3 regions of the Aliivibrio thorii genome follow, and region 1 is predicted to be linked to each of the others. Evidence: predicted binding sites of a transcription regulator. Region 1 holds the regulator's gene; each other region holds the start of a gene.
What was found. Region 1 encodes PurR, which represses purine synthesis genes. Its sites were predicted from a motif close to TNANGNAAACGTTTNCNTNA; they were not measured.
Positions count from the first base shown of each region.

Region 2: a site for PurR is predicted at 10,034-10,053, ahead of AC2IP4_RS09920 (NCS2 family permease). Genes of this name have one in related genera too.
Region 3: a site for PurR is predicted at 7,328-7,347, ahead of glpX (class II fructose-bisphosphatase). Genes of this name have one in related genera too.

Region 1 is NZ_CM170654.1:1,122,068-1,133,240, forward strand. Features, by position in the region: gene tesB (acyl-CoA thioesterase II) at 1-819, opposite strand, end outside; gene AC2IP4_RS05135 (YbaY family lipoprotein) at 1,052-1,555, shown strand; gene AC2IP4_RS05140 (MGMT family protein) at 1,591-1,893, opposite strand; gene AC2IP4_RS05145 (VP0952 family biofilm-associated protein) at 2,007-2,747, shown strand; gene AC2IP4_RS05150 (sensor domain-containing diguanylate cyclase) at 2,768-4,471, opposite strand; gene AC2IP4_RS05155 (TfoX/Sxy family DNA transformation protein) at 4,703-5,290, opposite strand; cyclic di-GMP riboswitch class I at 5,417-5,501, opposite strand; gene purR (HTH-type transcriptional repressor PurR) at 5,655-6,662, opposite strand; gene torD (molecular chaperone TorD) at 6,938-7,585, opposite strand; gene torR (two-component system response regulator TorR) at 7,820-8,518, shown strand; gene AC2IP4_RS05175 (IS4 family transposase) at 8,578-9,912, opposite strand; gene AC2IP4_RS05180 (hypothetical protein) at 10,159-11,173, shown strand, end outside.
Region 2 is NZ_CM170654.1:2,191,410-2,202,582, reverse strand. Features, by position in the region: gene AC2IP4_RS09970 (NADH:ubiquinone reductase (Na(+)-transporting) subunit B) at 1-362, shown strand, start outside; gene AC2IP4_RS09965 (Na(+)-translocating NADH-quinone reductase subunit C) at 352-1,119, shown strand; gene AC2IP4_RS09960 (NADH:ubiquinone reductase (Na(+)-transporting) subunit D) at 1,119-1,751, shown strand; gene nqrE (NADH:ubiquinone reductase (Na(+)-transporting) subunit E) at 1,759-2,355, shown strand; gene nqrF (NADH:ubiquinone reductase (Na(+)-transporting) subunit F) at 2,385-3,611, shown strand; gene AC2IP4_RS09945 (FAD:protein FMN transferase) at 3,777-4,811, shown strand; gene nqrM ((Na+)-NQR maturation NqrM) at 4,823-5,056, shown strand; gene dinB (DNA polymerase IV) at 5,202-6,287, shown strand; gene alr (alanine racemase) at 6,501-7,712, shown strand; gene AC2IP4_RS09925 (aminoacyl-histidine dipeptidase) at 7,797-9,251, opposite strand; gene AC2IP4_RS09920 (NCS2 family permease) at 10,079-11,173, shown strand, end outside.
Region 3 is NZ_CM170654.1:2,800,583-2,811,755, forward strand. Features, by position in the region: gene AC2IP4_RS12910 (ABC transporter ATP-binding protein) at 1-1,910, shown strand, start outside; gene AC2IP4_RS12915 (TIGR02444 family protein) at 1,894-2,385, shown strand; gene AC2IP4_RS12920 (hydrolase) at 2,389-3,357, shown strand; gene AC2IP4_RS12925 (YheU family protein) at 3,392-3,634, shown strand; gene AC2IP4_RS12930 (phosphoribulokinase) at 3,734-4,603, shown strand; gene AC2IP4_RS12935 (1,4-dihydroxy-2-naphthoate polyprenyltransferase) at 4,688-5,596, shown strand; gene rraA (ribonuclease E activity regulator RraA) at 5,685-6,182, shown strand; gene zapB (cell division protein ZapB) at 6,797-7,039, opposite strand; gene glpX (class II fructose-bisphosphatase) at 7,403-8,410, shown strand; gene AC2IP4_RS12955 (DUF3135 domain-containing protein) at 9,473-9,826, shown strand; gene AC2IP4_RS12960 (5-carboxymethyl-2-hydroxymuconate Delta-isomerase) at 9,845-10,189, opposite strand; gene tpiA (triose-phosphate isomerase) at 10,460-11,173, shown strand, end outside.

The DNA of each region.
Region 1 (11,173 bases):
AACAAGCTCACCTTTTTGGTTAAAGACCTCACCACGAACTAAGCCTCGTGAGCCGCTCGCATTGGTACTTTCAATAGAGTAAAGCAACCACTCATCCATTTTGAATGGGCGGTGGAACCACATTGAGTGGTCAATTGTTGCTACTTGGAAATTAGGCGTTAATAAGCTGACTTCATGTGGGTGAAGTGCTGTTGGTAAAAAGCCCCAATCTGAAGAGTACGCTAATAGATATTGATGAATTAACTGATCGTCAGGCAAATCTCCATTTGCTCTTATCCATAAATGCTGTGTTGGTGCTGCTTTTTTAGGTGCTAATGGGTTAACGATGTTTACAGGACGAACCTCAATAGGTTTTTCACCGCAGAAAATCTTTTGAACCGCAGGAGGTAAAACATGTTTAATTGCTTCTGCAAGTTGCGTCTCAGAGGCAAAGTTTTCTGGTCCCGCAATATCTGGCATTGCTGATTGGTGCTCAAATCCGGGCTCATCGCCATGATATGAGGCGGTTAAATAGAAGATAGGGCGGCCATTTTGAATCGCTTTAACGCGACGAGTGCTGAAACTTCTGCCATCTCTTAAATTTTCGACATCATAAATTATCGCTTTTTCTGGATCGCCAGGATAAAGAAAGTAGCTATGGAAAGAATGAACGGTTCTAGCATTATCAACAGTATAGCGAGCCGCTGAGAGTGCTTGGCCGATAACTTGACCACCATAAACTTGGGGTAATCCTAAATTCTCACTTTGCCCTCTGAATAAGCCTTGCTCTAATTGCTCGAGCTGTAAAAGGGTTAATAATTCGTTTAATGGTTTATTCATTTCTGTGCCTTAAATGCTTCTGACGTTATTGCTCTATTGTGAGGTAGATTCAGGTTGAGTTCAATAAGTTAAACAGGATGTTAATTGGGTCAAAATAACATCAAGCTCGTGTGATTTTGCTGTGATTTAGTTAGTTTTCTGTCAAAGGTGAACTTGATAAGAAGACAGTTCATTATATTAGGTTTATATTTATGTTGTTTTTATCAGAATATATAAATAAAGAGAGAATAAAATGAAAAAATCATTATTAGTGGCGTTATCTGTGGCTACAGGGATCACAATGGTTGGCTGCAATTCAGCGGATAAAACGGAAAAAGAAACAGTAAAACAAGAAGTTGTGGTACAAGAAGATGTAGCTCAAAGTGATGCTGCAAATACAGACGTTATTGAAGTGGCTGAAACGCAAGTAGTGACGGGCAGTGTTGGTTACCGTGAGCGTATCGCTCTACCTGCAAACGCAGTTATTACTGTTACGTTATCAGATGTTTCTTTGGCTGATGCGCCATCAAAAACAATTACAGAAGAGACATTTGAAGCGGGTGAAAAATCATCACCATTTGATTATTCTTTAGCGTTTAATACGGCAGATATTCAACCAAATCATACGTATGCAGTTCGTGCAACAATTAAGATTGATGGTAAATTACGTTTTACTACCGATACAAGCTACACTGTGATCACTGATCAAGAAAAAACAATGCAACAAGATTTATTACTTAAGGGTGTTCGTCAATAAGATTGATTAACCTTTTATAAATAAGTAGTTGTGCTTTAAGGCATGACTACTTTTTTAAAATGTAAAATTTTCCCATCTTCACGAACGATAATACCTTCCTCTTCGAGCTTCCCTTTTTGTTCTTTAAATTGCTCACCTTGCAATGAAACCTTTCCTTGAGAATTAACCACTCGATGCCAAGGCAATGTGCTGTCTTTAGGTAATTTAGCCAATGTTTTTCCTACATGACGAGAGTGGTTAGGGAACCCTGCCAGTTTAGCAAGTTGCCCATAGGTAATTACTCTCCCCTTTGGGACGAAGCGTAAATTTGTATAGATACTCTGGATAAATTCATTCATTGAATTAACGGCCTTATTTTAGAAAAGAGAGATAGGTCAGTGATAAAGCGAGTTATTACCGCTAAACTGAAATAGTAACAAAGTAAACAACTCTGTACCAAGGAGGGAAGGTGATGTTATTAGCTGTGTTATCTATATTATTAAGTTTTGTTCTCGTTGTTGTTGGTGTATTAGCATTTGGGGTTAGTGGTGGGCAACTTCCTTTACTTGCTTTGGCTATTCCGATGCTTTGGCTTATTCCTCAAGGTGGTGTCGCTACTTGGATATTACTCGTAGGAATGTCATTGTTTGGTTTAACGTTAAACTCTTCTCAGCCGCTATCGCTATCTATCGCAGTTTGGACTCTATTTCCATTACTTATGGTGATATTTTCTCGACGTAAAAGTGTTCATTTAGTGGTTTTTATTGTGTCTGTTGTTATAGCCATGGAAGCCGGAATAATGGCATTACAATATGAAGGGAAATTAGCAGGGAGCGCCTATTCGACGTTAATCCAGATAATCAGTGTTGTACTTGTGTGGGTGGCGGTAAGAAGTTGGAAACCTGTAAATAGTAATGCATGGTGGCCATTAGTTTTAGTTATCCCACTATGGATTGGGGGCTTACAGCATGCTGCGCTTGTCGCATTATCTATTACAGGACTTATTGTATGTTTACAGAGTGTAGGGCGTTCAAAATATAAAGATTGGTTGCCGATGATGTCTTGGCTTTTACCTGTTATAGGATTTAGTACATTAATTATATCGCCTAAATTTGAAGTCCCGACTTCGATTATGGTTTCTTGGTTAATGATCCTACTGATTGGCTGGGTAACTGATTTTATGATGCAAGTAGATGATGAGCCTGTGGATTAGGCCCATCATTTTTAGAGAAACTAAGAGTTAATCGTATTTTCGTCACTGGTTTTTGCTTTTTCTTCTACTTCAATGGGCTCTGGATATTCTGAAGGCTGGATCAGCTCATCATAATGACAAGCTTGATCCCGTCCTCGGCCTTTTGCTTCATAAAGTGCAATATCTGCGAGCTTAGTTAAATCATCAGATTGAAGCCCATTTTTAGGGTAAGTTGCGATACCAATAGAAACACTCAATTTACCTAATGACAATTCTTTAATTGCCAAATGAAGATCGCTAACGGCTTCACATAAAGACTTTGCTGCATGTAATGCACCTTCAGCACCTGTATTTGGTAAAATAATCGCTAGTTCTTCTCCGCCAAGGCGACAAATTGTATCTTCTCCACGCATAGTATTAAGTAATAATGAACCGATGGTTTTTAATACATAATCACCAGCATCATGCCCATAGTTATCATTAAAGCGTTTAAAGTGGTCAAGATCTAACATAAGAATCGACATTTCTTGTTTGTGTCGGTGAGCTCGCATTATTTCTTGGTTAATGGTTTCTTCGTAGTAACGACGGTTGTATAAACCAGTTAAAGGATCGCTTATGGCTTGCTCTCTCAATTTCTCTTGTAAATTTAAGTTCGCGAGTGCCAAACCAAGATGCTCAGCAACCGTGAAAGCAAGTTTTTGAACGCTCTTGTCTAAATGTTCTTTATCACCAAGGTAGATATGCATCATACCAATGGTGTTGCCATGTGCGGTCAATGGGATGCATAGTGTTTGGTCTGTTCCGGTCGCAGACATATGGGAACATGGCAGGGTGGTATATTTATCATTAGCGAGATGAAATTTACCTTTTCGTAATGCCCAGCATTCTTCAGGTGCGTAAGTTTTATTGCCTGGCCAAGCTCCGCCCCAATCGAGTTTTACTAGTAGTTGATTCCTAGATGAACGCATTAGAGATACGACGCCATTTACATCCCCTAAAATCCTAGGAAGGATATCTTCAACGACCATTTGAGCTTCATTGATTGAGTTACAAGCCGCAAGCATATTTGCAAGACGGTGTAATAGCTCAATTTCTTGAGTACGTTGTTCTATACGCTCTTCTTGTAGATCTTGCTCATTTTTTACTTGCTGTTGAATAAGCTTATTACTGAGTAGAGATGAGCCAATGACAAGTACAATGTTAATCCCCATTAAAATAATTAGGATGTTCATCAATTCTTCTACCATGGCATCGATACGAGTTAGTGGCGTTGCCGTTCTAAGAATATATGTTTGACCTTGGTATTCAAATGATTGTGCAGAGTAGAGTAAGTTTTTAAAGCGAGAAGTACTGAAGCGGGTAGCAGTGCCATAGCCAATATCTTTAGCGTTATTCACTTCTTCTCGGTTTAAATGGTTTTCAAGCTGTAAGACGGCGTTTAAAGAAATATCACTATCAGCAATTGGCGTGCCGTCTGATTTTATCAGAGTAATATGGTCTTCTTTGGCAATAACTAGTTTTGTTTTTATGTATACATCCAATGCTTTTAAATCAGAAAAGGAAACTTGGTCGTCATTGATGTCTTTTATAATACGAGAGGCTTCTTCAGATAGACTACCTTCAACTTTGTGCTCAAGCCAATTTGAGAGTGTTGAATTAAACACAAATAAGCCAATAGATATTGTAAATACCATTGATATTATAGGTAAATAAAGCCACTTTTTGCTGATTGTATTTTTACTCATTAACACCGCCTTATAAAACGCACGCCATTTAACAGTTTTATGTTCTATATATGAAGACGTAGCATAACTGATAGTTATATAAAGTAACAGATATTGTTACAAAGGAGAGTTAAAGTGTGAAGGCTTGTCGCTTTATTTAGTTTTAAGGGGGGGGAGCTTGGTTTAGGGAGGGTTAACGCCTTAATCTCTTTGATAGAGCATAAGATTAAGACGTATAGATTAACACTTAGTTTATAATTGCTTTCTTAATTCACTTCGTGTTTCTGCTGAAACAACAGACCAATGAGTTCCTTTAATCGCTCCTTCAAGCGACCAAAGTAATTCATCACTCACACTGTTTGAATGTGTCTGTTGAATTGCTTTATAAGCATTAACAGCTCCAGTGGTGCGCAACTCTTCAACAGTATTAATGCCTGCTTTTTTAAGCATTCTTTCTGTCGCTAATCTTAGATTTGGTAAATCTTTGATACGAGAAGGTCCGGCTGTTTGCTGTTTCTTTTTATCTTTTTTAGCGACATCTAAAGCTATGACAGCTTGAATTAAGATTGAGTCTGGCTCTTCCCAACATTCAGCTGAAATTGCAAAGTATTTAGTTACAACAGGAAAACCACGCTTTTTATAAACGTATGGTTCAAACCCTTGCTCTTTAAATAAATTGATAGTCTCATCACTAGCTCTTAAATGAAGTTTATCTTGAACAACAAGAGCGAACATAGTGCCATCAATAAAAATGCCAAAACCACCAAACATTGAGCGTGAAGTGATCTTACCTAAAGATGAAAGTAAATGAAGTGATTCTTTTAGTACTGGTTTATCCATTGCAATAATTCTCGGTTAGTAAGTCTATGTCACTAAACAACTGAGCCCGAGGAAATGGTAGCAAGTTCAAAGTAAGGTATTGTTATTTTAAAGTAAAAATTAACAATACTTGAGAGAATACTTACTGTCGGCAACCCCGCTACCTTATATATAAATACGTAGGCCGGAAGCTTTGCGTCCTGTACTTTCGTACAGTTTGCCCTGTTCGTGACTTTGCTGATAATATAGCAATTTATAGTAAGAGTTGTTGCACAATTGAGCGTAGTGTGATGTTGCTTCAAAAAATGATCATTTATTTTTGTTAAGTCGGTTCAAATTTTAAGTGTAAATTGAACCAACTCGTATTTTAATAAGTAAATAAGCGCTATTTGATTCTATTTGATACGCTGCTACGAGAGACAACTTCAGGCTGCATTTCAAAAATGCGACGCTCATGGTGCTTATCTTTAATGCGCTCTAATAAAATCTCTACCGCTGTTTTACCAACACGACGTTTAGGTTGGTGAATAGTTGTCAGGGGTGGAGAGAAATACGCCGATAATTCAATATTGTCGTAACCAATAACTGAGATGTCTTCAGGTACTTTTAAGCCCGCTTGTTGAATTTTACTTATTGCCGCCAGTGCCATAATATCGTTAAAGCAAAATAGTGCTGTTGGACGCTCTGTCATTGCTAGTACTTTATCTACAGCTTTTGATGCTGAAGCACACTCGAAGTCGCCTTCCAAAATCCAGTCAGGGTTAGCGCTTAAGTTTGATTCAGCTAAAGCTCGTTCGAACCCACGAACACGCTCTTTACACGTTAATTTATCTAACTGACCTGTAATACAAGCGATTTTTTCATGGCCGTTTTCAATTAAATGTTTTGTTGCTAAGTAACCGCCTTTTTCTGAATTATCAATGATTTTATCTGTACGTGGGCTATCTGGGCCCCAATCCATAATAACCATTGGTAGCTCAGTGTTTTTTTCAAGCAGCGCTAATAGTTGTTCATTAAGGTCTGAACACATGACTAATAGGCCATCAACACGTTTTTCTGAAAGCATGCGAAGATAATGTTTTTGCTTATCTAAATCGCCTTCAGTATTACACATAAATAAAGTGTAACCTTGTTTGTAACAGTAATTCTCAACACCATGCATAACCTCTGCAAAAAATGGGTTGAAAGATTGTGTTACTAACATACCAATCGTACGTGTTGTATTGCATTTTAAACTGCGAGCAACGGCACTAGGTGCGTAGTTTAGTTCTTCAACCGCTTCCCATACACGTTTTTGAGTTGCTTCGGCAACAAAACGAGTTTTATTAATTACATGAGAGACAGTGGTAGTAGAAACAGCTGCAAGTTTTGCAACATCTTTAATAGTAGCCATATAAAAGCCTTAATGGGTAAAATAAGGGGCTATTTATGTTCCAACAAAATTGATATTACATTATGTAGATATGATGGAAGATAAATAGGCCCTGGTTATAAATGAAAAAAACCGCCAAAAATGCGGTTTTCATTTAATGATCAAATTTTATCGTTTGCGCTCACATTTTATAGGTAAAGCATAGTGCAAACAATTAGTGATTTAATTAATTTTGTTAATGATTTGATTTATATCACACACCTGTAAAAATATTGTACCAATATATAAACTATAAATTACTCACCTGTAAGGAAAGTAACATCAAGTTGTAGAAAGGTTACAAGGAAAGTCGTTACTGCAGCATAAAAGCCGAATTCATCTCTCTCCTTACAAATATGGTTAAATTTTGGAGTCCAAGATAATAGCTGTTTATTAATAAAAGAAAGTTGCGCACTCATATAAGCTTCAAAGTCTTCTTCAGAAGTTTGCTGATTTGTCATTAGGATTAAATTCCCAAGGAAATCTAGTTCAATAGCTATATGGTCTGCGGGTTCATTGAATTCTGCTTTTTGAGCAATCTTGTACTTTTCTAGTAATTCACGCATATCTTGAGCAGGTTTTGCATTAAGAAGGCCTGATTTATCTAAATAGATTGATGCATAAGGTAGAGCACTGTTTTTGTCAGAACCTAAAAATGCTTGGCAAAAATCAGCTGATAATTCAAGCTGTGCATCGTCGCGAGCTTGAAGTTTATTTAACTTTTCAACCAATTCATTTACCGATGACGCTAATTCTGGCGTCTTCCCTAAATCAGACAGGAAAGTACGAACTTCAAAACTGTTATATTGTTCTAATTGTTCTTCTGTTAGTTCATTCGCTAATAAGTTCGACAACCACCAGTAAATTTCAGCGCGTTGTTCGTTAAATGCAGTTAATTCGTTCATGTCTCTTTGCTCCAAGAAATTTATTTAAGAATTGTACTGGATAAGTATGAAAAGGAATAGCACCTATCATTAACAGGGTGTATAAAGATATGTGTAAAGATTAAATTTCGATTTTTATTAATAATTGTTTTGAATCAATTAAAATACAGAAATATCAATTGAGAATTGGCATTATTACAAAATATGAATAGAATAAGATAAGAACTATCCAAATAACCATTAAAAGAGAATATTATGAGCTATCACATTTTAGTTGTTGAAGACGAAGTGGTAACTCGCTCTAAGCTTGTAGGCTACTTTGAAGCCGAGGGATATCAAGTGAGCGAGGCTGAAACAGGGGCAGAAATGCGAACTATTTTGGCTGAACAAAAAGTTGATTTAATTATGCTTGATATAAACCTACCAGGAGAGGATGGTTTATTATTGGCTCGCGAACTGCGCAGTCAATCTAATATTGGTATTATTCTCGTTACAGGACGAACAGATAGTATTGACCGAATTGTCGGTTTAGAAATGGGTGCAGATGACTATGTCACTAAACCTGTAGAGCTACGTGAATTATTGGTTCGAGTTAAGAACTTGTTTTGGCGTATGTCTTTAGTTAATGAGCCAGTTGAATTGGATGAGTCAAATGTAGTTCGTTTTGGTGAATGGACATTTGATATTCAGCGCCGTGCATTATCAAATAATGGCGAACCAGTTAAATTAACTAAAGCTGAATATGAACTGTTGGTGGCGTTATCTTCGTACCCAAATACGGTTCTTTCGCGTGAACGTATTTTAAATATGATTAGCCACCGTGTAGATGCACCAAATGATAGAACGATTGATGTATTGATTCGAAGAATGCGCGCAAAAATGGAAGTGGACCCTAAAAACCCACAGATCTTTGTTACCGTACACGGTGAAGGTTACATGTTCGCTGGTGATTGATAGTTATTAATTATCGTTAAAAGATTTAAATTGAACCACTCATATTTGAGTAATGCCAGTCAGTTAAGCTGACTGGCTTTTTTCTTTTTCCAGCAAGGGTACTTCACGGCTTTAGCTCGAACTCTCCTTGGATAGCGCCTATCTTCTCTCTTTGGCGGTAAAATGTAGTGAGCGGTATTTGCCTGTAAAGAGGCGATAGTCTTCGGGATATTACCTGCACTATTTAGTGACATTGTGTACAACATATTTATGATTGCCAGCGAGCATGATGTGAAACTTAATTGGTTTGCGTGAAGCCCCTTCACCGTATGTGACATCTTAACCATTTGATATCTAAGTAAGTTATAACCAAGTAATATCCCCCATAATTCTTGTCTAATCATCTCAGGCTTTTTACTTCGAAGGTGATGCTCACTATTTAGAAGCGTCTGTTTCATTTCTCTATAACCGACTTCTATCTCCCAACGCTCACTGTACAGCTCTACCATTTCAGACGATGGAAAACGCATTGGATCAACCATTGAAGTTAAAATTTGAGTCTCTTTTCCTTTCACTTTTTTACTCACTAACCGAGCTTCAATATATTCCGGCAGATCAAGGAACTTCTTTCTAGCTTGTGGCGATGTTTTTAAACGCACTAATTTATCTTGTCGACCTAAAGTTCGTACTTCCTCATATATTGTTCCTTTCTTCACAGGAAGCAACCAATGACGTTCCGATCCTGTTGTAGACCATTTATGAAGTAAGCCAAGGGAATAAAATCCTTTATCAAACAAAGTTATAGAGTTATCTGGAGTGGATGAGATAAGTTGTTCAGCTAAAACCATTTCACTGACTTTTGTGCTATCAAAAGCACTATTGATCAATAAATGGCTAGTGAGTTCCATTTGGCATACCATTCTGATTTGAGGGTAGCAGGTTTCGCCATGCTGATTACTTTTAGGTTCAAATACTTGAAGGTTTTCTTTTGTGTCAGGCGCTCGCCAAACTACGCCATCAACACCTAATAATTGTAAACCGTTCCATGTTGGATGGTTTGCTTCGGTATTCCAGATTTCAGCTGTTGATGTGAAAATATGTCTTACTGCTTCGCTTCCAAGTCTTTGTCTCGCTTGAACTACTGCACTCGGAGCCACTAGTGGCCGCTTTCCTGGCAGCATAAGCTGCATATTACTGGTAATGTCCCAGACTGACTCATCTCGATAGAAAGCCATGCCTAACACAACCCAAATCATCATATCTAATGGTAATCGGCGCTTACGGATCGTAGCTATCCCAGCCTCTTCTAAACATTGATTAATAAATTCAGGAGGTAATATATCACTGAGTTTTCCGAGAGAATCAGAATCAGGGACGAAATCATTAGCCAGTGTTAGAGCTTTAGTTAGTTGCATAAAAAATCCGATATTGGTTACCCAATATCGGATTTTGAAGGTTTTTAACGATCAGTCAAATGATCTGGAAAATTTCTTAACTGATCGGCATTACTCATATTTGAGTGGTTTTTTATTTATATAGCTGTCAATATAAACTGTGACTCATTCATAAGAAATTGTGATTTTAATTGTTTTTTATAATAAAATAATAAGTAGGAGTGCTCGCACTTGTCTATTCAAAAATAAAATTATTATAGGTTGTAAATGAAACAATTTCTTAAAATGGCAATGGTTGCCTCTGCGTTAGCTGGTATCTCAGGTTGTCAAAGTACAGATAATGCATCTGTAGCTACGGCGACAGAAACGAATTCAGCAGTATCTTCAATATCAACTTTCGATGCACTTCAAAAGCAGTATTTATTAGATAAGGTAACCTTCGATTCTATAGCAGATTTTAAGATTTATTCTGCGACGTCTTACACTGCAATGATGGAAGATTGGAGCGAAGCGAAAGAGGCCTATTCTGAAATAGAAAAAGAACCAAGTCTGATGAATGAAGAATATTCAATGTTCTCTTCTGGAAGCTATTCAGCGAAATATATGGAGTTGGTTTCTGCTGCGGATAATGAACTAAAAAAACTTAAAAATTATAAAGAAACAGCAGATGTTGTGTTGTCTGATGCAATTGCACAAATGGCATACATGAATTCAATTGATGTTAATGCGTATTATCCACAAGAGTTTTCAAGTTTAAATTCTCAATACAAAGCACTATTCGTATCTGTAATTGAAGATGGTATTGCAGAAGCGCAAACCAACCAAGCGTCTTTTTTAACCAAAGCTAAAGTAACTGAAATCAAAACCACACTAAAAATATACGTTACACCATTAGAGAAAGAATTTTCTGGGTTAACGAATAAAGGTTTTAAAGCCATTGCACCAATTAGTTATGGCCAAACTAAAGCAGAATTAGACAAAACGAAAAAAGCGGTTCAAGCAAATAATCGTGATCAAGCATTAATTGTTGATGCGATTGCTAAAACTCGATTCCAACTTGATCACCTTAAAAATATGGCTGCAGAAGTTAAATTGCTAAAAGCGGTTAAAAATGGTCAATTTGAACAATCTGTTTTGGAAGTAGAAAATAAATTATTATCTATTTCGCAAGCAATTAATGGTGATGATTACCGTGATCAGCCATTAAGAACGCAAACATCTTCGATTTTAGATGCTGTTCAACAAATGCATGATGTTAATAATACGATTGATTTAGAGGTTA
Region 2 (11,173 bases), 1.1 Mb from region 1:
GGCGTATTATTGCGGGTGTTATGATCGGTATGGTTGCAGTATCAACACTGTTTAACCTGATCGGCTCTGATACAAACGCAATGTTTAGCATGCCTTGGCATTGGCACCTAGTTCTAGGTGGTTTTGCATTTGGTATGATCTTTATGGCAACAGACCCTGTATCGGCGTCATTTACCAATAAAGGTAAGTGGTGGTACGGTATTTTAATCGGTGGTATGGCTGTAATGATCCGTGTAGTTAACCCTGCATACCCTGAAGGTATGATGTTAGCTATTCTGTTTGCAAACCTATTTGCTCCACTGTTTGATAACCTTGTAGTTGAAGGTAACGTGAAACGGAGACTAAAACGCTATGGCAAGTAATAACGATAGCATTAAAAAAACACTCGGTGTTGTTATTGGTTTGAGCTTAGTGTGTTCAATCATCGTATCAACAGCTGCTGTTGGCCTGCGTGATAAGCAAAAAGCGAACGCAGTGCTTGATAAGCAAAGCAAAATTGTTCAAGTTGCTGGTGTGACTGGCGAAGGTACTATTCCTGAGCTATTTGCAGCGAACATCGAACCTCGTCTTGTTGATTTTAAAACAGGTGAGTTTGTTGACGGTGATGCTGCGACTTACGATCAACGTAAAGCAGCAAAAGATCCAAAACAATCAATCAAGCTAACCGCTGAGCAAGATAAAGCGAAGATCATTCGTCGTGCTAACTTAGGTGTTGTTTACCTAGTTAAGAGCGGTGATACAGTATCTAAAGTTATTATCCCTGTTCATGGTACTGGCTTATGGTCAATGATGTATGCATTTGTTGCAGTTGAGACTGACGGTAACACAGTTGCGGGTATCACTTACTACGATCAAGCGGAAACTCCAGGACTTGGTGGTGAAGTTGAAAACCCAACGTGGCGTGCACAATTTGTAGGTAAGAAATTGTTTGATGAAAATCATAACCCTGCAATTAAGATTGTTAAAGGCGGTGCTCCAGCTGGTTCTGAGCACGGTGTAGATGGTCTTTCTGGTGCAACGCTAACAGGTAACGGTGTTCAACACACGTTTGACTTCTGGTTAGGTAATGATGGCTTTGGTCCATTCCTTGCTAAAGTTCGTGATGGAGGTCTGAACTAATGGCTAGCGCAAAAGAAATTAAAAAGAGCATTTTAGCGCCGGTGTTGGATAACAACCCGATCGCGCTTCAAGTTCTTGGTGTATGTTCGGCTCTAGCTGTAACTACTAAACTTGAGACGGCTTTTGTTATGACGTTAGCGGTAATGTTTGTTACTGCGTTGTCTAACCTATTCGTTTCGCTAATTCGTAATCACATGCCAAACAGCGTTCGTATCATCGTACAGATGGCGATCATTGCTTCTTTGGTAATCGTTGTTGACCAAGTATTGAAAGCATATCTTTATGATATCTCTAAACAGCTTTCTGTATTTGTTAGCTTGATCATTACAAACTGTATTGTAATGGGTCGTGCTGAAGCGTTCGCAATGAAGTCGGCACCTCTTCCATCTTTCATTGATGGTATTGGTAACGGTCTTGGTTACGGTTTTGTATTGATGACAGTTGCATTTTTCCGTGAACTTTTAGGTTCAGGTAAACTGTTTGGTGTTGAAGTTCTTCCACTTGTTTCTAACGGTGGCTGGTACCAACCAAATGGTATGATGCTTCTAGCGCCATCTGCATTCTTCTTAATTGGTTTCATGATCTGGGCTATCCGTATCATTAAACCTGAACAAGTAGAAGCGAAGGAGTAAGGTCGAAATGGAACATTATATTAGTTTACTTGTTAAATCGATTTTCATCGAAAACATGGCGCTTTCATTCTTCCTAGGTATGTGTACTTTCTTAGCTGTGTCTAAGAAAGTAAAAACATCGTTTGGTCTTGGTGTTGCGGTAGTTGTTGTTCTAACAATTGCTGTACCAGTGAACAACCTTGTATACACTTACTTACTGAAAGAAAATGCGATTGTTGCTGGTGTTGATTTAACATTCCTTAGCTTCATTACCTTTATTGGTGTTATCGCTGCCCTTGTACAAATTCTAGAAATGATCTTAGACCGTTTCTTCCCACCTTTGTACAATGCGTTAGGTATTTTCCTTCCGTTAATCACAGTTAACTGTGCGATTTTCGGTGGCGTATCTTTCATGGTTCAACGCGACTATAACTTTGCAGAATCTGTAGTATACGGTTTCGGTTCAGGTGTTGGTTGGATGTTGGCTATTGTGGCTCTTGCTGGTATTCGTGAGAAAATGAAATATTCAGACGTACCTCCAGGTCTTCGTGGCCTAGGTATTACTTTCATTACAGTAGGTTTAATGGCGTTAGGCTTTATGTCTTTCTCTGGTGTTCAACTGTAGGGTAAGCACCCAATAATAAGGAATAACAAATGCAAAGCATTATTCTTGGTGTAGCGATGTTTACCATTATAGTATTGGCTTTGGTATTGGTGATTTTATTCGCTAAATCTAAACTGGTACCTTCAGGTGACATTACTATCTCTGTAAACGGCGATCCTGAAAAAGCGATCATTACACAACCTGGTAGCAAATTACTTAATGCTCTTGGTAGCGCTGGTATTTTTGTATCATCAGCGTGTGGTGGTGGTGGCTCTTGTGGTCAGTGTCGTGTGAAAGTGAAATCTGGCGGTGGTGATATTCTGCCTACAGAGCTTGATCACATTTCTAAAGGTGAGGCTCGCGAAGGTGAGCGTCTAGCATGTCAAGTTGCAATGAAAACTGACATGGAAATTGAACTTCCTGAAGAAATATTTGGTGTTAAAAAGTGGGAATGTACGGTTATCTCTAATGATAACGAAGCTACTTTCATCAAAGAACTTGCTCTTGCTATCCCTGATGGCGAAGAAGTTCCATTCCGTGCTGGTGGTTACATTCAAATTGAAGCTGAACCACATCATGTGAAATACTCAGATTATGATATTCCAGAAGAATATCGTGGTGATTGGGATAAGTTTAACTTGTTCCGTTACGAGTCTATCGTTAAAGAGCATTCGATCCGTGCATACTCTATGGCTTCATACCCAGAAGAGAAAGGCATTATCAAGCTTAACGTACGTATTGCTACTCCGCCGCCAAATAATCCTGACGTAGCTCCTGGTATCATGTCATCTTATATCTGGTCTTTAAAAGAAGGCGACAAATGTACTATTTCTGGTCCATTTGGTGAGTTCTTTGCAAAAGATACTGATAATGAAATGGTATTTATCGGTGGTGGTGCGGGTATGGCGCCAATGCGTTCTCATATCTTTGACCAACTTTTACGTCTTAAATCAACACGTAAAATGTCTTACTGGTATGGTGCTCGTTCTAAGCGTGAAATGTTCTATGTTGAAGACTTTGATGGCCTAGCGGCTAACAATGAAAACTTCGTATGGCACTGTGCTCTGTCTGATCCTATGCCAGAAGATAACTGGGATGGTTACACAGGCTTCATTCATAACGTACTTTATGAAAACTACTTGAAAGATCATGAAGCGCCAGAAGATTGTGAATACTACATGTGTGGTCCACCAATGATGAACGCTGCTGTAATCGGTATGCTGAAAGACCTTGGTGTTGAAGATGAAAACATCTTACTAGATGACTTCGGTGGTTAATCCATTGAAGTAAGAAATATTGGCTGACTCATCACTGAGTCAGCCTTTTTTCGTATTAATGAGCGATATTTAACCTGACAAAGTACAGGGTTATAGGTTTTTTAAAATCTATATTCCTGTGTATTGTTTACGTTATTTTAATGTATTTTAATTAAGGAGTTGGCAGTGATTGTCAGTGTTACTCATTTAGTGAATAAAACTAAAATTGTTTTATTATCTTGCTTAGCATTAGTTTTGCTTTCAGGTTGTGGTGATCAACGTGAGCAAATATATATAAATGGTCCGACAATGGGGACTAGCTACAATATTAAATTCATTAATAAAGAAGGTTTACCTACAACAGAAGAAATCCATGCAGAAGTGGATAGAAAACTCGAACTTGTTAATGATCAAATGTCGACATATCGCCAAGATTCAGAGTTAAGCCAATTTAATCAAAGTACAGATTTAACACCGTTTACTGTTTCTAAAGATACAGCAACAGTAATCAACGAGGCCATTCGTTTAAATAAAATGACGGAAGGTGCACTGGATATTACGGTTGGCCCATTAGTTAACTTATGGGGGTTTGGTCCAGAAGCTCGCCCTGAAGTGGTTCCAACAGAAGAAGAACTAAATGCTCGTCGTGAAGTTGTTGGTATCCAACATTTAAGTGCGACAGCGACAACAGTAACAAAAGATATCCCAAATCTTTATGTGGATCTTTCAACCATTGCAAAAGGTTGGGGGGTTGATGTTGTAGCTAATTATTTAGAAGAATTAGGCATTACTGACTACATGGTTGAAGTTGGTGGCGAAATGCGAGTTAAAGGCAGCAATAAAGAGAATGTTGCTTGGCGTATTGCAATTGAAAAACCTTCAGTAGATGAACGCTCAATTCAAGAAATTATTGAGCCAGGACATCATGCTGTAGCGACATCTGGTGATTACCGTATTTATTTTGAAAAAGAGGGTGTTCGTTATTCTCATATCATTAACCCAATTACAGGTAAACCAATTGCCAATAAAGTTGTCTCAGTTACAGTACTTGATAAATCTTCAATGACAGCGGATGGCCTAGCAACAGGTTTAATGGTGTTAGGTGAAGAGAAAGGCATGGAAATCGCCAACAAAAACAATATTCCTGTTTTCATGATTGTGAAAACAAAAGATGGCTTTAAAGAGATAGCTTCTAAAGCCTTTAAGCCTTTTTTGAAATAAGTGAGTAGATAATGAGTACTTTCCTAATTACATTTGGTGTTTTCTTAGCGGTTATTTGTGCAATGGCAATTGGCTATATTGTGCAACGTAAAGTCGTTAAAGGAAGTTGTGGTGGTCTTGGTGCTGTTGGTATCGATAAAGTATGTAACTGTCCTGAACCATGCGATGCTCGTAAAAAACGCGAAGCGAAAGAGGCGATTAGAGCTGAGAAATTGGCAGCATGGGAAAAAGATCGTATCGCATAACTGTCGACAGTGAGTTATAGATAAATAAAAACAGCATCAGTAATGGTGCTGTTTTTTTATTTGATGATTAATTATTTGAATAAAAAATAGTTCAGCGTTATTATTTGGCTGTGTATTTATACAGTTGTCTTATATGAATGTAAACATGGAAATCTCGCAACTAGAAGCTGAAAAAAAAGGGCGAAAAATAATTCATATTGATATGGATTGTTTTTACGCAGCAGTAGAAATGCGGGATAACCCAGCTTTGCGTAATGTGCCTTTAGCGGTTGGTGGTCATGAAAGGCAACGTGGTGTATTAAGTACTTGTAATTATGAAGCTAGAAAATTTGGTATTCATTCAGCTATGCCGACAGGTAAAGCCTTAAAGCTTTGTCCTAACCTTATTGTTGTTCCTGGAAGAATGCAGGTATACAAAGAGGTATCCCATCATATCCATCGTATATTCAGACGATATACCGATAAAATAGAGCCTTTATCTTTAGATGAGGCTTATTTAGATGTTAGTAACTGCTCACTTTTACATGGTTCTGCGACATTAATAGCAGAGCAAATCCGTAAAGATATTTTTAACGAGTTAGCCTTAACTGCATCTGCTGGTATCGCTCCGCTTAAATTTTTAGCCAAAATAGCTTCTGATCTTAACAAACCTAATGGTCAATATGTCATAACACCTGAAACGGTAATGGATGAAGTTAATAAATTACCCTTAGAGAAAATTCCAGGAGTTGGAAAGGTTAGTTTAGAGCGTTTACATCAATGTGGGCTGTATACATGTAGTGATGTTCAAAACAGTGACCAACGAGATCTTCTATTGAGATTTGGTAAAATGGGAGCCTCTTTATGGAAGCGCTCTCATGGCATTGATGAGCGTGAAGTGGTTACAGAGAGAAATAGAAGATCGGTAGGGGTAGAAAGAACTTTTACTCATAATATTAGTTCGTTTGAAGAATGTTGGTCAGTGATTCAAACCCGATTATATCCTGAATTAGAAAAGCGACTTTTAAAAGCTAACGGTTCATTAGATATTGCTAAGCAGGGTATAAAGATTAAATTTGCAGACTTTCAGCAAACGACAATAGAGCACGTACATTATCACCTCACTTTACCTTTTTTCGAAGAATTGCTCGTTGAAGTTCTAGAAAGAAAGAAAGGACGAGAAATTAGGTTGATAGGGGTAAGTGTGATGCTAAAAGATAAAGAGGTGTTTCAGCAGTTAAGTTTAATTTGAAGATGATTTATTGAGCGTGATGTAGCACTAATGATACCTATGTTTATAAAGTGAGGTGTGGGTGTAATCTGCTCGTTTTGACTTTGTTTTTTATCGTTGTTTATAAATTAGGTGTTTGTAATATAAAGTATTTTTTCTAGAGGTTAGAAAAACAGCACTATATAATTCCGTTTCAAAATTTATAAGATAATAATTATACAGAAACGGTTGTTTATGAAATTTACAAAATGTGCGTTGGCGTTAAGCTTAGCTTTTCCTACAGTGGCTGTTTCTGCGCCACTGCTTTCTTTAGATACGTTAACGAATCAAGAGAAAATTCAACAAACCAATGCATGGCTAGAAATAGATACAAAAGCATTCCAGCATAATATAGATACATTAAAACAGACATTATCTGAAGGCACAAAAGTATGTGTAATCATGAAAGCAGATGCTTATGGTAATGGTATCGAAGGATTAATGGCTTCTGTTATTGATCGTAATGTTGATTGTATCGGCATTACCAGTAATGAAGAAGCTCGTATTGTTCGAGCTAAGGGTTTCGAAGGCGAAATCATGCGTGTTCGCGCGGCAACACCTAATGAAATTCAATCAGGTTTAGAGTACCAAATTGAAGAGTTAATTGGTTCTAGTGAACAAGCTAATACCATTGCAAAATTAGCGAAAAAAAATAATACAATTATTCCTGTTCACTTAGCAATTAATGCGGGTGGCATGGGACGTAATGGGTTAGATTTAACTCAGTTACAAGGTAAGAAAGAAGCGTTAAATATTGCCTTTAATGGTCATATTAATATAGTTGGGATCATGACGCACTTCCCTAATGAGTCAGTTGAAGAGATCCGGACAAAGCTGAATTTATTCAAACAAGAAAGCCAATGGCTGATTGACGAAGCTCAGTTAAATCGTGAAAATATCACTTTACATGTAGCTAACTCTTACACCACAATTAACTTACCAGAAGCGCATTTAGATATGGTTCGCCCTGGTGGCCTACTGTACGGTGATATGCCAAGTAACCCTGAATACAAACGTATCGTTCGCTTTAAAACCTCTGTTGCCTCTTTAAATTACTTACCAAAAGGCAGCACTATTGGCTACAGCAGCACTTACGTACTAGGTCGTGATTCAATTCTAGCCAATCTACCATTAGGCTATTCTGATGGTTATGTACGCTCAATTGGTAATAACGGCTATGTATTAATTAATGGCCAGAAAGCAAATGTAGTGGGTGTGACATCTATGAATACCACCATGGTTGATGTTACCGATATTGCTGATGTTCAACCAGGTGATGAAGTGGTTCTTTTTGGTTCTCAAAATGAAAAGACGATTGAAACTAAAGAAATGGAAGCGTTCAGTAGCCGTAGTATGCCTGAACTATACGTTATCTGGGGGGCAACTAACCCAAGAGTCTATTTCTAAAACCAATAATTAGCTAATTAATTGAATTGATATAAATAAAACGGTCAGCGTATGCTGACCGTTTTTTTATTACTAATGAATGGATTATTTCTTAGGGATGTTCTCTAAGATAGCAACCATCTGTTCCCAGTAAAGAGCTACTGTATCAATTTTCACTTTCTCATCTGGAGAGTGAGGGAACTTGATTGTTGGGCCAAATGAGATCATGTCCATTTCTGGGTAAGGTTTCTTAAATAAACCACATTCAAGACCTGCGTGAATAACCATGATATTTGGTTTGTTACCGTAAATTCCTTCATAAACATCACGGAAAACATGCATGATTTCAGAATCAGCATCAGGCTTCCAACCAGGGTAAGTTCCTGAGAAAGTAACTTGTGCACTAGCCAGTTCAGCAACAGAAGTAAGCATTCCTTCAACCATGCTGCGGCCAGAGTCCATTAGTGAACGGATAAGACAAAGAATAGTAACCGAATCTTCATCTGTTGTAATAACACCAACGTTTAAAGAAGTTTCAACGACACCTTCAATGTCATCGCTCATACGGATGACACCGTTTGGACATGCATTAAGAGTAGCAATAAAGCGTGCTTGAGTTACTGGAGTTAGTGTATTTTTAGCAGATGCAGCTTCATTGAATGTTACAATATTAGTTTCAACTCCGCCTAATTCTTCTTTTAATAACTCAGTATAAAAACTGAATAATTCAGATAGCTTAGCTTCGTTTTCAGCAGGAACAGCCACTGTTGCAAATGCTTCTCGAGGAATAGCATTACGTAAGCTACCACCACGGAATTCTACAAGGCGTAAATTAAGTTCAGCTGCGTGCCCAGCAAGGAAGCGCCCTAGTAACTTATTTGCATTACCGCGGCCAGTGTGAATATCACAACCAGAGTGACCGCCTTTTAAACCTTTTAATGTAATTTGACGAGTAACATAGCCTGTTGGTAATACTTCACGTTCAATATTTAGTTTGATAGCACCATCAGCACCACCAGCACAACCCATGTAGATCTCACCTTCTTGCTCTGAATCTGTGTTTAAAAGGATATCACCTTCTAACCAACCAGCTTCTAAGCCAAAAGCACCAGTCATGCCTGCTTCTTCATCAATAGTCAGTAAAACTTCAAGAGGGCCGTGTTTTAGCTCGTTTGAGGCTAATACAGCAAGACAAGAAGCCATACCCATACCGTTATCTGCACCAAGTGTAGTTCCTTTGGCTGTGACCCATTCTCCATCAATGTAAGGTTGAATTGGATCTTTAGTAAAGTCATGGTCTGTATCTTCATTTTTCTGTGGAACCATGTCTATATGAGCTTGAAGAACCACACCTTTACGATCTTCCATTCCTTCGGTTGCTGGCTTTTTAATGAAGACATTACCTGTAGGATCACGACGAACCTCTAAACCTTCATTTGTTGCCCACTCAATAATATATTGAGCTAATGCTTCTTCATATTTAGAAGGGTGAGGGATTGAACAAATTTTGTCGAAAAATTGCCACAGTGGTTGAGGGCTAAGTTGAGTGATCTCTGACACAAGGATCTCCTTTTTAAAACAATATTTATTTAGAAATGCTCTATTAACGTGAGCAATTGATTATTAATTTAACTTCAGTATACCCCTGAATTTAGTCAATTACTCTGTTTGATATTGTAATTACATTATCAGATTTTATGAAAGCATAGGGAGAATATCTTTATTTCTTTAATCACAAACGATTACGTAACAAAATTACATTATCAGTGTGTTATTTAGGCTTTCTTGTTATTTTGTGTGAGCTGAGTCATGTTTTTGTTGTAATTAAATTTCATGGTGATATAGTTATTCAACCTGCTTAATAGCGGGAAGTAAATGCTCAAAGGATGAGTCCGATTTATCGCCTCCAAGGAACCGAGATCAATTTTATTGTTTTTAACTGTCAATTGATAAGGTGATGTTATGTCTTTTTTAAGTTCTTCAAGTTTCTGGAACCAACGCTCTGTTTACACAAGTCAATTTGTTTACCCAGCTTGCTTTGGTTACTAATAAAACTTCGGTTTTATGCGTAAAGTAATACCCCTATAATTGGAATTCTATTTTACCCAACTAGGGTGACTTATATTCTCCGCCATCCATATCATTTGGGTGGCGTTTTTTTTGCCTTTAAATAATTTCTTCTCTATCCTTTTCTTTTTTAATTGTATTTATCCGTTTGATTTAAATGATAAATATAACTTAACTAAAATTAGTGTATTCACTTTATTTACCATAAGCTCATTAAATGGGTAACTATCGCTAGAAATTCATATAATTCCTCTTTATAATCCTCAGCCAATCGATTACGCAAACGTTTAGATTGCAAAAAAACTCTAGGAATTACTCAAATGCTTGAGAAACTATTTCAACTAAAAGAAAACGGTACGGATGTTCGTACTGAGATTATTGCAGGGTTAACGACTTTCTTAACCATGGCTTATGTCATTTTTGTTAACCCAGCAATTTTAGCTGATGCGGGCATGGATAAAGGCGCTGTATTTGTAGCGACTTGTATTGCAGCTGCAATTGGCTGTTTTATTATGGGATTTGTTGCTAACTTTCCAATTGCTCAAGCGCCAGGTATGGGGCTTAATGCCTTTTTTACTTATACCGTGGTTCTTGGTATGGGTCATACATGGCAAGTTGCATTAGCTGCTGTGTTTATGTCAGGGGTTTTATTCATACTATTAAGTTTGTTTAAAATTAGAGAGTTGATTATTAATTCAATCCCTCTTTCTCTACGAACAGGAATTTCAGCTGGTATCGGCTTATTTCTTGCTTTTATTGCCTTAAAAAATTCAGGTATCGTTGTCGATAACCCAGCAACACTTGTTTCAATGGGGCATATAAATAGTTTCCCTGCTGCAATGGGGGCGTTGGCTTTCTTTTTAACGATTGCACTGGTTCACCGTGGTTATAAAGCAGCGGTTATGATTGCAATTTTAGCAGTAACGGCTATTTCACTACTTTTCGGTGATGCTCAGTATGCCGGTATCATGTCAATGCCACCAAGTATCGCACCTACATTTTTACAATTAGACTTTTCTAGTGCGTTTGAACTTAGTATGTTAACGGTTGTTTTTGCTTTCTTATTTGTTGATTTATTTGATACTGCTGGAACGCTAGTTGGTGTTTCTCAAAAAGCAGGGATCATGGATAAAGATGGTAATATTCCACGCTTAAATAAAGCATTATTAGCAGATTCAACAGCAACATCTGTTGGTGCGCTTCTAGGTACATCAAATACTACGTCATATATTGAAAGTGTTGCTGGTGTCGCCGCTGGTGGTCGCACAGGTTTAACTGCAGTTGTTGTTGGTGTGTTATTTCTTTTGGCTTTGTTTTTCTCCCCTTTAGCGGGGATGGTTCCAGCTTATGCTACTGCTGGTGCATTGTTTTATGTCGCGATTTTAATGATGTCAGGTCTTGTGAGCATAGATTGG
Region 3 (11,173 bases), 1.4 Mb from region 1:
AATTACTTCGTGGCGGTAAGCCATTATTAGAACAAGCCTCTGCCACCATTCATCCCGGTGACAAAGTCGGTTTAGTCGGAAAAAATGGCTGTGGTAAATCCACTCTTTTTGCCCTAATTAAAGGCGAACTAAGCGTTGATGCAGGTTCAAATCGTGTTCCTCAAAACTGGGAAATGGCATGGGTAGCGCAAGAAACTCCCGCGTTAGAACGCAAAGCGATTGATTATGTTATCGATGGTGATCGGGAATTTCGTGGTTTAGAGGAACAGTTACTCAAAGCTGAAGAAGCAGATAACGGCACATTAGTTGCTGAGCTTCACAGTAAAATAGACATTGCTGGTGGTTATACGATTAACTCACGTGCAGCTGAATTACTGAACGGTTTAGGTTTCTCCCAACAACAAATGGACTGGAACTTAACTCAGTTCTCTGGTGGTTGGCGTATGCGTTTAAACTTAGCTCAAGCCCTGATTTGTCGCTCCGATTTGTTGCTACTCGATGAACCAACCAACCACTTAGATTTAGATGCGGTAATGTGGCTAGAGCGTTGGCTACAAAACTACCCTGGCACCTTAATGCTAATTTCTCATGACCGTGATTTTCTTGATCCTGTTATTAACCGTATTATTCATGTTGAGAACCAACAATTAAACGAATACACAGGTAACTACTCGTCATTTGAAGTGCAACGTGCTGAGAAACTGATACTGCAACAAGCGAAATATCAGAAGCAACAAAAGAACATGTCACACATGCAGTCATACATAGACCGCTTCCGTTATAAAGCATCAAAAGCGCGCCAAGCGCAAAGCCGTATTAAAGCGTTAGAGAAGATGGAAAAAGTGCTACCAGCACAGTTAGATAACCCATTCAGCTTTAACTTTAGAGAGCCAGATGCACTACCAAACCCAATTCTAATGATGGACGAAGTGAGTGCCGGCTATGAAAACAACACCATTCTAGAACAAATTCGTTTAAACCTTGTTCCGGGTAGCCGTATTGGTCTACTGGGTCGAAATGGTGCCGGTAAATCAACACTAATTAAATTACTCTCTGGAGAGTTAGCTCCACAAAGTGGCGTATTTAGCTATTCTCAAGGTGTAAAAATTGGCTACTTTGCACAGCATCAATTAGAAACTCTACACGTAGAAGAGACACCACTACAGCACCTAATGCAGATTGCCCCAAATCATACAGAGCAACAACTGCGTGATTACTTAGGCAGCTTTGGTTTTCAAGGTGAAAAAGCGCTCGATAAAATTGGGCCTTTCTCTGGTGGCGAAAAAGCACGTTTAGTATTAGCACTTGTTGTATGGCAAAAACCCAACATGTTGCTACTCGATGAACCAACCAACCACCTTGACTTGGATATGCGCCAAGCCTTAACCATGGCTTTGCAAACTTTCGAAGGTGCAATGGTTATCGTCAGTCACGATAGATACCTACTGCGAGCGACTACTGATGATCTGTACTTAGTTCATGATCGCCAAGTGGTTCCTTTTGATGGTGATTTAACGGATTACTACAAATGGCTTACCGAACAAAATAAATCAGAACGTAAAGAGCAGCTTCAACAAGATAAGCAAGACAGCCCAAGCACTTCAACAAGCTTAAGTGCCGCAGACAAAAAAGAGCAGAAACGTAAAGAAGCAGAGTTCAGAAAACAGATAGCGCCACTTCGTAAAGAAGTAACTAAACTTGAAAAGAAAATGGACAAACTCAACGAAGCATTAAGCCAATCTGAAGAAGAACTTGGCGATGTGTCTTTATATGAAGCTGAAAACAAAAAACGTTTAACCGAAGTGTTGGCCATTCAAGCATCAGCAAAGTCAGAGCTTGAAGAAGTAGAGATGGAATGGATGGATCTTCAAGAACAAATTGAAGAAAAAGAGAATGCCTCTCAACAGTAACCTCCCTATCAATAAACAACAAAAGGCTTTGCTTACCGGCGAAGCCTTTTGGACCTTCTCGTTATCTCATTATAAAAAACAAGGCGTACAATCCGCCGCTCTCGCCTTACAAGATAAGCATAAAGGCAATGTAAATCTTGCCCTACTTTTGATCTGGCTTGATTCTCTCAATATTCAATTTCCATCATTACACATTACACTTCTTGAAAGCTCACTCAATATAACAGATGCCTTACTTACCTCTTATCGAGCATTAAGAAAAAAAATTAAACAAACGGGTGTTATTGAACTTTATCAGCAAGCTCTACAATTTGAATTACAGCTAGAAAAACAGCAACAAACTGATCTTATTGAAACAGTTCTACGTATTGAGTTGAAGCGAGCAAACCAGCAGAACAGCTTACTACACATTTATTGTTGCTCACTTAATGCCGAATCATTATACCTTTCTCTACAAGCCAAAAAAGGAGCCTAATTCATGATGGACTCATTTACTCCTGCCTCAGGATTATCCAACGCACACATCCAAACTTTATTGCCACGTTTACTGCGTAGAAATCCTTTGTTTAATGCATATTGGCAACGTTTAGAGTTACCTGATGGTGATTTTGTCGATTTAGCGTGGAGTGAAAACCCAAATAAAGCCGGAGATAAACCCATCTTCATTTTATTTCATGGGTTAGAAGGCAGCTTTGAGAGTCCATACGCGAATGGATTATTAGCCGCCGCTAAAGAACAAGGTTGGCTTGGCGTAATGATGCATTTTAGAGGATGTAGTGACGTACCTAACCGTTTAGCTAGAGCTTATCACTCAGGTGAAACCGAAGACGCTCGCTTCTTTATTCAAATGCTAGATAAACGTTTTCCAAACCGAATAAAAGTCGCCACAGGGATATCTCTTGGCGGCAATATGTTGGTAAATTATCTTGCTAAATACAGCGCCAAAACATTATTGAATGCAGCCACCGTGATTTCTGCACCACTAGACTTAGCCGCCTGCTCAGAACGCATTCAACACGGTTTTTCTCGTGTTTATCAAACCTATTTATTACGCTCATTAAAAGCCAGTAGTATTAGAAAAATAAACGGAAATAGACAAGCAATTGTAGGCTTAGATAAAGCCATGATAGCTGCAATTCCAGACCTACTACAATTCGATAATTTACTCACAGCTCCTATGCACGGTTACGAAAATGCACAAGACTATTATCAGCAATGCAGTGGTTTACAGTTTTTAGAGCATATCGATATACCAACACGGATCATTCACGCAAAAGACGATCCTTTCATGACAAAAGCAGTGATACCTACTCAAGCTCTGCCTAACTGTGTACACTATCAACTAACAGAACATGGCGGCCATGTTGGCTTTATTAATGGCTCGTTCAGCAAACCAACATTTTGGTTAGAAAATAGCGTAAACCACTGGTTTCAAAAAATTCTCTAGCCTTAGTAATTAATAAAATGGATGAGTAAGAAGTATGATCATTCCTTGGCAAGATATCGCACCAGAAACTTTAGAAAATTTGATTTCAGAATTTGTTCTTCGTGAAGGCACCGATTACGGTGAAATGGAATGCAACCATCAAGATAAGATAGAGCAAATAACCCTGTTATTAAAAAATGGTGAAGCGATGGTCGTTTTCTCTGAACTACACGAAACCGTAGATATTCAAACCAAAGCCCGCTTTAACCCTAACCTCAGCAATCATAAGTTTGAATAATCATTTTCAATCAATCACAAATTTTAAACGATAACGTATCATTTAAATCAACCCTGTTATAACATCTTCACCATCAAGGAAATATAGACAGGGTTTGTCATGTCCGCAAAGCATCCAATTATAGCTGTTACTGGTTCCTCCGGTGCAGGCACCACCACCACTTCTGAAGCCTTCCGTAAGATGTTCAATATGATGGACATCAAAGCATCATGGCTTGAAGGCGATAGCTTCCATCGATTCACTCGCCCTGAAATGGATGTCGAAATTCGTAAAGCAAAAGAGCAAGGCAAGCATATCAGCTATTTTGGCCCTCAAGCCAATGATTTCCCTGCACTTGAACAATTCTTCCACCAATATGGTATTGATGGAACTGGACAATATCGTCGCTATTTACATACCTTTGATGAAGCCGTTCCATTCAATCAAATGCCTGGCACATTTACTCCATGGCAAGACCTTCCAGAGAATACTGATGTTCTTTTTTATGAAGGATTACATGGTGGAGTCATGGACTGTGAGATTGATGTTTCTCAGCACGTTGATTTATTGATTGGCATGGTACCAATTGTAAACCTTGAATGGATCCAAAAATTCGTTCGAGATACTCGAGATCGCGGTCATTCTCGAGAAGCGGTAATGGACTCCATTGTTCGCTCAATGGATGATTATCTCAACTACATCACACCGCAATTTTCTCGTACTCACATTAACTTTCAGCGCGTACCTACGGTTGATACTTCAAATCCACTCAACGCCAAAGGTATTCCAAGCTTAGATGAAAGCTTTGTGGTGATCCGCTTCCGCGGCATACGTAATGTTGATTTCCCTTACCTGCTTGCCATGATTGATGGATCATTTATGTCTCGCCATAATACACTTGTGGTTCCCGGAGGAAAGATGAGTTTTGCGATGGAATTAATCATTCGTCCACTACTTCAGCAACTGATTGAAACGGGAAAAATAGGGTAATCCTTTTCCTCTTTTGCTTTCAAATTTGGGGTTCTTCCAAAAATAGTGAATAATAGAGAGTCTATTCACTATTTTTGCGATGCTATGAAAACTTCTCCTTTTGCTATTTGGCTCAGTGCTGCTCGACCTAAAACACTTCCTCTTGCGCTTGCATCAATTATGACAGGCTCGGCATTGGCATATTGGAATAACCATGCTTCTGCAACCATCACCCTCATGGCATTTGTTACTGCAACCTTATTACAAATTTTATCTAACCTTGCTAATGATTATGGTGACGCAGTAAAAGGCACCGATAATGATGACCGTCTTGGTCCACAACGAGCAATGCAATCAGGCTTAGTCACGCAAGCGACAATGAAGAAAGCCATTGGTATTAATATTGTGCTCACAATTATTAGTGGCTTAACATTAGTATTCATTTCTCTTCACCAAACCATGGATATTATTGGTTTTATTGCTCTTGGCTTATTGGCAATTGCAGCAGCCATTGCGTATACCATGGGAGACAAACCTTATGGCTACCGTGGGTTAGGTGACATTTCAGTATTTATCTTCTTTGGCTTACTTGGTGTTGCTGGTACTTATTACCTACATACAGGTCATTTATCTTCAGCGTTATTTTTACCCGCGATTGCTTGTGGTTTATTAGCTGTTGCTGTCTTAAACATTAATAATTTACGAGACATTGAAAATGATGAAGCGTGTGGAAAAATGACACTCGTTGTCCGTATGGGTGCGGCTTGGGGTCGTAAATATCACGCAATCATTATGGCACTCAGTTTTATCTGCCTTGCCATTTTCAGTGCAACTCAGATCCACTCATTAACGGGATGGTTATTTTTAGTGATTACCCCATTCGTTGTTAATCATGTGATATCTGTTATTCGCGCATCGAGCGGCGAAGCCATTCGCCCAATGATGGGAACAGTAGTCCAATGTGCGTTGTTCACTAATATTTTGTTTTCAATCGGTCTTTATTTATCCATATAAGCTTGTTATTTATCATAGTAATGACTTATTAAGCCCGTATATTAAGAAGCTCTAGAGAGAACTAACACCAAAAAAGGTAGGCATCATTATGGAATACAATACTTCTGCACTTTGTGACATTTATTTAGATCTCGTTGATGTTGTTGAACCAATGTTCAGCCATTATGGTGCTAAAAGCTCTTTTTCTGGACAAATCACAACGATTAAGTGTTTTGAAGACAATGGGTTAATCAGCCGATTACTGGATGAAAAAGGCGAAGGCCGAGTATTATTAGTGGATGGTGGCGGGTCATTACGTCGCGCTCTTGTTGACGCCGATTTAGCCTCTAAAGCCGCTCATAATGGTTGGGAAGGTTTGGTGATTTATGGCTGTATTCGTGAAGTCGATTATCTAGAAGAAATTAATATCGGTATCCAAGCACTCGCCTCTATTCCTGTTGGTGCTGCAAAGAAAAACATTGGTGAAATTGATGTAGCCGTTAACTTTGGTAGCGTAACCTTCTTACCTGAAGATCACCTGTATGCAGATTCAACTGGGATCATTATTTCTCAAGAACCATTAGAAGAGATGGGTGAAGAAGAGTAGAGCTAGAGTTCAGATCGCTTCGCTGGCAGAATTCAGAGGTGATCGTTGAGATTACAGCGATAAAGAATAGTTCTCCCCCTTTTATCGCCATTGCAATAAGATCTGCATAGTCAATCCAAGGGGGAGTTAGAGGGGGTTGGTTATGCCATGTTCATGTTATGCGGATAAACTCAACTTCATTATTTGCAACCCCTCCCAACCTCCCCTTATATTGATACTCACAACCAAGTAACAGCTGCGATAAAGGGGAGGAGCTAAAAGCACCACTGCATCTCCTCCTGATACCTGAACCCTCGCTTTTTGCTCTTATAGAAGCAAATCGATCTAGTCAGCGCAGCGTATAGATTCTAGGTTCAAAAAAAACCGCAGGTGCTTTCACACCTACGGTTTCAAATTTACTCGTTAACCAATTTTAACTTTTGGCTAAATAGATTCCATTAGTTCAAGGCGGAGACGCAGAGCTTACGGTAGTAAGTGAGCTCAGCTATAAACTAAATTATTCTCAATTTTTGATAAGTAAATCTTTCATCTTCAAGGCGGAGGCGCGGAGCTTATGATAATAAGTGAGCACCGACAACACAGAAGATGGAAGAGTTACGACTCAAAAAATAGAATTACTCTACTTCTTCCATCTTACCTAGTAAACCACGGATGCGAGCTTCAAATTGAGCTTGATCATCACGTGCTTTTTGAGCTTCTTGCTCAACTTCAGAACGACCGTTGTTTGCTTGCTCAAGATTTTGAGCTAGCTCAGCGTTCGCTTCTTTTAATTCTTCAACTTCCATTTGTAGCAGTGCGATTGTATCTACTGCCATCTGAACTTTAGCTTCTAGTTGTTCTAATATTTCTAAAGACATTCCTGCCACCTTAACTGTAATCTTCATTGAGATGCAGAGAGTTTATCTTTCTCTGCCGACTTATTTTCTATTCTACTCAGCAATTGTAATTCTGCCATAGTGTTATTCATTAAAATGCATCATATGAACAAAAAAACAGCAATTTTTACCAACATCTGACTTACTTTCTTAAGATTAAAACGAACCGCATACTAAAACTAGATGTTTCAATGCATTATTTGAATTAAAGCATAAGGTCCCCTCTATAAACCAGCCTAATAATTTTTAAAATATAAGATTAGCCAACCAAAAAGCAAACGTTTCCCTTTTTGTTGTGATAAAATCCTCGCGATTTTTAAATTCATCGATTTATTCGGAGCAAATATGAAACGCGATTTAGCAATGGCTTTTTCTCGAGTTACTGAAGGTGCCGCACTGGCAGGTTACAAATGGCTTGGCCGTGGCGATAAAAACGCTGCTGATGGTGCTGCTGTTGAAGTAATGCGTACACTTCTTAACAAAACTGATATCAGTGGTGAGATTGTTATTGGTGAAGGTGAGATCGATGATGCACCTATGCTATACATTGGTGAGAATGTAGGTACTGGTGGCGACGCGGTTGATATCGCAGTTGACCCAATTGAAGGTACTCGCATGACTGCAATGGGCCAATCAAATGCACTTGCTGTATTAGCAGCAGGTGAGAAAGGAAGCTTCTTAAAAGCACCTGATATGTATATGGAGAAATTGGTTGTTGGTCCTGGTGCTAAAGGCGCTATCGACTTAGCGCTTTCTCTAGAACAAAATCTAGAACATATCGCAAAAGCACTAGGTAAAACACTAGATACACTAGTAGTGACAACGCTTGCTAAACCTCGTCACGACGAGACGATAGCTAAAATGCAAAAGATGGGCGTTCGTGTTTTTGCTGTGCCAGATGGTGATGTTGCAGCTTCAATTCTAACTTGTATGCCAGATAGCGAAGTTGACGTAATGTACTGTATCGGTGGCGCACCTGAAGGGGTGGTTTCTGCTGCGGTTATTCGAGCTTTAGATGGTGACATGCAAGCTCGTCTTCTTCCTCGTCATGAAGTAAAAGGTGATACAGAAGAAAACCGTATTCATGGTGAAGAAGAATTAAAGCGTTGTGAAGAAATGGGCGTGAAAGCGAACGTTATCTTAAAAATGACTGACATGGCACGCAGCGATGATGTTGTTTTCGCAGCAACTGGTATCACGAAAGGTGATTTGCTAGAAGGCATTACTCGCCAAGGTAATATCGCGACAACTGAAACTCTACTTATCCGTGGTCGTTGCCGTACAATTCGTCGTATTAAGTCGATTCACTACCTAGAGCGCAAAGATAAAGAAGTTAGAGATTTTATTCTTTAATTAAAGCGGGAAGGCGCTTCTATGGGCCTAGTTCCTGTGAAGTGAATTTGAAGCCGTGGATGTGAAAGCATCTGCGTTTTTTTTGTTTTAGAGAGTTCAGGTTTCAGATCGGTCGCAGGCTCCCTTGCAGGGTTCAGAAGTGCTCGTAGTTAGACTAAATACTATACACAGCGCTAACTAGCGCTGCTTCTATAAGAGCAAAAGCGAGTAAAAGATTCAGATATATTCGTTGTAGTTACAGTAACCAAAGAACGGTTCTCCCCCTTGAACACTTTATTTATGAGATAGACACACTCAATACAAGGGGGAGTTATAAGGGGTTGCTTATATAATATTTATGTTATTCAGATAAACCAAGATTCATCATTAACAACCCCTCCTAGCCTCCCCTTATATCGACATCACTAACCTCAAAAATATATCTATCAAGGGGAGGAACTGTATTGTGAACGCTGTAATTACAGCGACAAAGCACGGTTCTCCCCCTTAATCGCTTTAGTTATGAGATCGACATAGTCAATACAAGGGGGAGTTATAAGGGGTTGCTTATATAATATTTATGTTATTCAGATAAACCAAGATTCATCATTAACAACCCCTCCTAGCCTCCCCTTATATCGACATCACTAACCTCAAAAATATATCTATCAAGGGGAGGAACTGTATTGTGAACGCTGTAATTACAGCGACAAAGCACGGTTCTCCCCCTTAATCGCTTTAGTTATGAGATCGACATAGTCAATACAAGGGGGAGTTAGAGGGGGTTGGTTATACAATATTTATGTTATTCAGATAAACCAAGATTTATTACTAGCAACCCCTCCTAACCTCCCCTTATATCAACATTACTAATCTCAAGAATATATCTATCAAGGGGAGGAACTGTGTTTCGTTCGCTGTGGTTACAACGATCACCTCTGAATCCTTTAAACGAAGCGATCTAAACCCTGCCCTTCCTTCTCAAAATAGAGACGCCCCTTCAATATCCCTTATTCCACTTTCTCAAAATCTAAAAACGCCAACTAAGCTGAATATATTGTTCAAAAGACAAGGAGTCAGCCAATGCCGCATTCATATCATCAAACAGTCTTACCTTCATTTGACGAACTCAAAGCATTAGCAGAAAGAGATCCCAAACAACTTGAAGAGTTACGCCATAAACTGAGTATGGAATTCATCGAGAGCGTACCAAAAGATCATCAAGGACCATTGCTAGCCCAACAAAATCACATTGATAGAATCATTGAACGAGGTAACAACCCTAATCACATCAACATATTACTAGGGCATGAGTTAGGAAAACAATTTGTTCGCTTTGCCAATTCATTAAACAAACCCATTAATGAGCATCAAGCAGCAGATGTTATTCAATTTTCAAATTCCAACAACCGCCCATCAAATAATCCTAAGCATTAAGAGAGTTAATCTTATTTTCTACCCTACCTTTTGAAAGCTCTCTTGCTCCATATCTCTCACATTGATAGTTAAACTATCAATGTTACTGGCTTGATCTGCCAATACATCCATCAAAGCACGACTTAACTCTCTTTTTTGCTCTGCAGTACGACCTGATAATAATTCCAAAGTGAGATGAATAAAATCAACACTATTCCCTTTATCTCCCACCAACCAAGAGTGCACTCGAACCGCTCTTGATTTCACATCCTTAGTTGAGAATAACCCCGAATCAATCGCTACTTGATGTAAATCTTCTAACAAACCTTGCATATTTAAGCGTTCTTCGGCTGAATTTGAATATTCCATAACTAAATGCGGCATCGTGACTTCCTTTTATACGGCTGATTAAGTGATTACTTTTCCATCATTAGTGCAAAGAGAATGAGTTACAATCCTCTCAATAGAAAAGTGCCTAACGAATCACACTTAAGAACAGTCATAAATATCTCCCATTCAGTTAATAATCTTTCGCACTTCGAAATAAAAGCATTAAAATTATGCATAAAAATGATTTTAGACACTAAATCTGTCGTAAAATCTGTTATATTTTTACGCAAGTTTTTTACATTAATTTGAATTGGAGAGAATCCTATGCGTCATCCTGTAGTTATGGGTAACTGGAAACTAAACGGCAGCAAAGAAATGGTTGTTGATCTACTAAACGGTCTTAACGCTGAACTTGAAGGCGTTACAGGCGTAGACGTTGCAGTTGCTCCACCAGCACTTTTCGTTGACCTTGCTGAGCGTACGCTTACTGAAGCAGGCAGCGCAATCATCCTAGGTGCTCAAAACTCTGACCTAAACAACAGCGGTGCATTCACTGGCGACATGTCTCCAGCTATGCTTAAAGAATTCGGCGCTACTCACATCATCATCGGTCACTCTGAGCGTCGTGAATACCACAACGAATCAGACGAGTTTGTTGCTAAGAAATTTGCATTCCTAAAAGAGAACGGCTTAACTCCTGTTCTTTGTATCGGTGAATCTGAAGCTCAAAACGAAGCAGGCGAAACTGTAGCGGTTTGTGCACGTCAACTTGACGCAGTTATCAACACTCAAGGTGTTGAGGCTCTTGAAGGCGCTATCATCGCTTACGAACCAATCTGGGCTATCGGTACAGGTAAAGCGGCTACAGCTGACGATGCACAACGCATCCATGCTCAAATCCGTGCTCACATTGCTGAGAAATCTGAAGAAGTTGCTAAGAACGTTGTTATCCAATACGGCGGTTCTGTTAAGCCTGAAAACGCTGCAGCTTACTTCGCACAACCAGACATCGATGGTGCTCTAGTTGGCGGCGCAGCT